2 regions of the Sporosarcina sp. SG10008 genome follow, and region 1 is predicted to be linked to the other one. Evidence: predicted binding sites of a transcription regulator. Region 1 holds the regulator's gene; the other holds the start of a gene.

Region 1 (2,477 bases):
TCTTTTCGGAATCCTGCGACCAGGTGATGAGCTCCTTTATATTACAGGGAAACCTTATGATACATTGGACTCCATTGTTTCTGGAAAAGGGAAAGACACGGGTTCACTGCATGATTATGGCATCACCTATAAACATATCGATTTGAATGAAGATGGTACAGTCGATTTTGCAGAAGTCGCTAAAAACATTCACAGTAAGACGAAAATGATTGGTATCCAGCGGTCAAAAGGCTATTCAGACCGTCCATCTTTCATGGTGGATGAAATCGGTGAAATGGTACGTAAAGTGAAGGCCATCAATCCTGACCTCGTTGTGTTTGTTGACAACTGTTACGGCGAATTTGTCGAGGAACAAGAGCCGATTCAAGTCGGTGTTGACTTAATGGCAGGTTCACTGATCAAAAATCCAGGTGGAGGACTCGCAAGAACGGGTGGTTATATCGCTGGGCGTGCCGACCTAGTTGAAAAGTGTGCATACCGGATGACTTCACCAGGTCTAGGGGCAGAAGCTGGGGCATCGCTGGATACGCTGCGGGAAATGTACCAAGGATTTTTCCTAGCGCCCCATGTTGTCAGTCAAGCCGTAAAAGGAGCGCTTTTCACCGCAGCACTTCTAGAAAGTTTCGGACTCAACACATCGCCGCATTACACAGAAAAAAGAACTGATCTAATTCAGTCGGTATCCTTTGAAAATGCCGATCAAATGATTGCGTTCTGTCGGTCAATTCAAGAAAACTCGCCCATCAATGCGCACTACGCCCCTGAGCCGTCGTATATGCCCGGCTACACCGACGATGTCATCATGGCGGCAGGGACATTCATCCAAGGCTCCAGCATCGAACTGACGGCAGACGGCCCCATCAGACCGCCCTATACGGCGTATGTCCAAGGTGGCTTGACGTACGAGCATGTAAAAGTAGCTGTGTTGTCCTCAATCGGTAAACTAGTTAAGGAAAACTTAATCGGGAATTAAATGTAACGAACTGTCACGGCAATCAGCGAAACTGTGAGGGCAAAGCGGAAAACTGTAATGGCAACGCCGAACTGTCATGGCAATCAGTGAAACTGTGAGGGCAAAGCGGTAAACTGTAATGGCAATGCCGAACTGTAATGCCAATCAGCGGAACTGTGAGGGCAAAGCGGAAAACTGTAATGGCAACGCCGAACTGTCATGGCAATCGGCGGAACTGTGAGGGCAAGACGGTGAACTGTCACGGCAAAGCCGAAAACTGTCACCTCAACGCTACAAATAAAAAGGGCTGTTTCCTTCAATCGAAGGAAACAGCCCTTTTGCATACTTAGAATTAATGAATCATACGATAAACGCCAACTACCTTACCTAGAATTGATACGTTATCAAGGATGATTGGATCCATTGAAGCATTCTCAGGTTGCAGACGGAAATAATCTTTTTCTTTAAAGAAACGTTTCACTGTAGCTTCATCGTATTCGGTCATTGCCACGACAATCTCGCCGTTATTTGCTGTCTGTTGTTGTTTAACGACAACATAGTCGCCATTCAAAATTCCGGCCTCAATCATACTGTTACCAACTATTTCAAGCATGAACAGATTGTCTTCCGATGTACCAAAAGATTCAGGTAGTGGGAAGTACTCTTCGATATTTTCAATAGCTGTAATTGGAAGACCAGCCGTAACTTTACCGACAAGAGGTACGTGAAGAACGCCGGGTTTCAACGTTTCTAAGCCTTCTGGATCGAGTACTTCAATTGCTCTCGGTTTTGTCGGGTCTCTTCTAATGAAACCTTTGCTTTCCAATCGCGCTAAATGCCCGTGAACAGTCGAACTTGATGCCAAACCGACAGCCTCGCCAATTTCTCTCACGGATGGTGGATAACCTTTTTTCTTCACTTCAGATTTAATGAAAGACAAAATATCTTCCTGCCTTTTTGAAATTTTTTGCATCCTATTCACCTCTCACCTTATATTCTGCTAATTTCCGAAAGTCGTAAAATAAATTCCCGACAATCTAGTCTTTTCGATAGATTCATTATATCAGTCTCTTGTATAAATGGCAAACACAGGTTCGAATAAGTGTTGACAAACTCATTTTCCTTTTCTATAATGAGAACAAGCATTCCGAACAAGTATTCGTAAGGGGGAGTAATGATGACTTTTATTAAAAGAAATAGCTATGTTGTACTTATTATCGTTTTATGTATGGTTTTTGCAATTATAGGTGTAAGTAAATACGAGAAGGAACAAATGGTCACGAAAATAACAATTACTGAAGGGGATACGCTTTGGGGTCTCGCTTATCTTCACTCGGATAATATGTCTACAGATAAATGGATCAAAGAAGTGATGAAATTGAATGACCTATCATCTGCTACAATAAAAAGAGGCGAGGATCTACTTTTGCCTGCTGTACGGACTGTGGGGGAAAACAATACACAACTGGCGGGTGTTAATCGATGACTGGGCACTATAAAAGATGTGTCATCTATTGCCGGGTGA
Region 2 (2,477 bases), 790 kb from region 1:
AGTAGTGTATCTGATCTTTTTCTCTTTTTACCTGAACGCGCATCTTCGCGCGCTTTTCGCGCCGCCTCACGTGCTTGATGCGCCCGAATTGCTTTACGTACGAGGGACGCACTTAAATCTGCATTCTCTTCAAGGAAATACAGAAGTTTTTGCGAAACGATTGAATCGGTTACGCCTCTTGCTTCACTTGTCCCGAGTTTGCCTTTCGTCTGTCCCTCAAACTGCAAAATTTCTTCCGGTATACGGACTGATACGATTGCCGCAATACCTTCACGGATATCCGCACCTTCAAGGTTTTTGTCTTTTTCTTTTAATAAACCCGCTTTTCTTGCATATTCATTAAATACACGTGTCATACCGGTTTTGGCACCGGTTTCATGTGTTCCACCGTCTTTTGTTCGAACGTTATTCACAAATGATAAAATCGTTTCTGAGTAACCATCACTAAATTGGAACGCAAATTCGACCTCTATGCCTTCTGATTCGCCTTCCAAGTAAGCTACCTCATGCAAAACGTCCTTCTCTTCATTCAGATAAGAGATGAAAGCTTCAATGCCAGTTTCGTATTGAAAGATTTCATGCTTGTCCGTTCCTTCTTCTTTTAGCTCGATTTTCAAGCCTTTTAACAGGAATGCAGACTCCCGTAAGCGTTCACTAATCGTTTCATAATGATATTTTAACGTAGAGAAGATCGTCGCATCCGGTTTGAAATGAATGAGCGTCCCTTTTTCACGTGTTGTTCCAATTTGTTCAAGTGTAGTGGCTGGCTTACCACCTTTTTCGAAGCGTTGACAGAACTTTTTGCCGTCACGAAAAATCGTGACTTCGAGTTTTTCTGACAATGCGTTTACGACTGATGCGCCAACGCCATGAAGTCCACCGCTTGTTTTGTATCCGCCTTGTCCGAACTTGCCGCCTGCGTGGAGAACGGTCAGGATTACCTCTGTCGTTGGTTTACCCGACTGGTGAATTCCTGTTGGCATCCCCCGCCCGTAGTCCCGCACACTGACGCTTCCGTCTTTATGAAGTGTAACGTCTACCTCATTACCAAATCCCGCTAGCGCCTCATCTACCGCATTATCTACAATCTCATAGACAAGGTGGTGAAGTCCACGGGAATCAGTTGACCCAATGTACATACCTGGTCTTTTTCGTACTGCATCGAGGCCTTCAAGTATTTGTATCGAATCATCATCATACGTATAATTATCTACGTTTTTCGTCAAAGTGCAACCTCCATCAAACAAATGTTCTCTATTATATAATCGTACTGCTTCCTTTAAAGCTTGTCAAATCAACGTTTTCGGAAGCTTGCTCAATTAATTGTATAGAAGATAGACTTTTATTGCAACGAAGACAGGAAATTGTTCGTCTCTCAAATCAGCTGTTAGGGGTACAAAAATCAGAAATCAGGCTATAACTGCTTAACTTGGTTCGCTCATTCTTCACATGAAGCCCATTGTCGCAACTTCACGGTTCTGCTAAACTAGGTCTATACATAGACAAACTAAAAAAGGAGTACGTCAATGGAACTTATCATACTTTTACTACTTGCTTATTTAATTGGCTCAATTCCTTCTGCACTCTGGGTTGGGAAACTTTTTTACAAGACCGACATCCGACAACATGGTAGCGGCAACCTAGGTGGTACGAATACCTTCCGTGTACTCGGCAAAACAGCGGGACTTACCGTAACTATTCTGGATATTTTAAAAGGTACTGCAGCTGCATTATTGCCGCTCTTGCCTATTTTCGACAGTGTTAGCGTCCACCCTCTTATTCCAGGACTTCTTGCAGTCGTCGGACATATGTATCCCGTCTTCGCCCATTTCAAAGGTGGCAAAGCTGTAGCGACATCCGGCGGTGTGTTGCTTGCCTATGAATGGCCTGTTTTCATCATTGTGCTCGCAACATTTTTCATCGCTTTAAAAGTAACGAAAATGGTGAGCTTATCATCAATGATCGTATCTGTCGTTGGATTTGTATACAGTATCTATTTTTACCTCCGAACAGGCGATATTTATTTGATGGTGATGATTGGTCTTTTCGGTGCCTTTATCTTCTATCGTCACCGGGAGAATATCGGTCGGATCAAAGCAGGAACCGAGCCAAAAGTGAAGTGGTTATAATACAATGGATGTAGCAACGGAAAGGCTGGTGTTTCCAATGAAGATTATTTTGTCGAAAGAAGCGCTTTTGTGGTTTAAAGAGGAGATGGAAGCTGAACCTGGTGATGCTATCCGCTTTTTTGCAAGATACGGTGGATCCAGTTCGATTCAGGCAGGCTTTTCACTTGGTGTAACGAAAGAGCAACCGGATGAAGTAGCCATTGAAACAGAGCATAATAGTGTTCGTTATTATATCGAAAGCCGAGACAAATGGTATTTCCTTGGTCATGACCTACATGTCAATGTGGATCCTAAACTGCATGAACTTATTTATTCATACGAAAAAGCGTGATGGCCATATGCCTCACG

What was found. Region 1 encodes LexA, which represses DNA repair genes until DNA is damaged. Its sites were predicted from a motif close to CGAACATATGTTCG; they were not measured.
Region 2: the regulator LexA is predicted to act here: its motif matches at 1,241-1,254, upstream of parE (DNA topoisomerase IV subunit B).

The regions. Positions count from the first base shown of each region.
Region 1 covers NZ_CP172607.1:2,499,435-2,501,911, reverse strand. The annotation lists gene ACGLYD_RS12065 (methionine gamma-lyase family protein) at 1-973, shown strand, start outside; gene lexA (transcriptional repressor LexA) at 1,305-1,925, opposite strand; gene ACGLYD_RS12055 (LysM peptidoglycan-binding domain-containing protein) at 2,127-2,438, shown strand; gene ACGLYD_RS12050 (recombinase family protein) at 2,435-2,477, shown strand, end outside.
Region 2 covers NZ_CP172607.1:1,709,429-1,711,905, reverse strand. The annotation lists gene parE (DNA topoisomerase IV subunit B) at 1-1,226, opposite strand, end outside; gene plsY (glycerol-3-phosphate 1-O-acyltransferase PlsY) at 1,527-2,129, shown strand; gene ACGLYD_RS08200 (HesB/YadR/YfhF family protein) at 2,167-2,460, shown strand.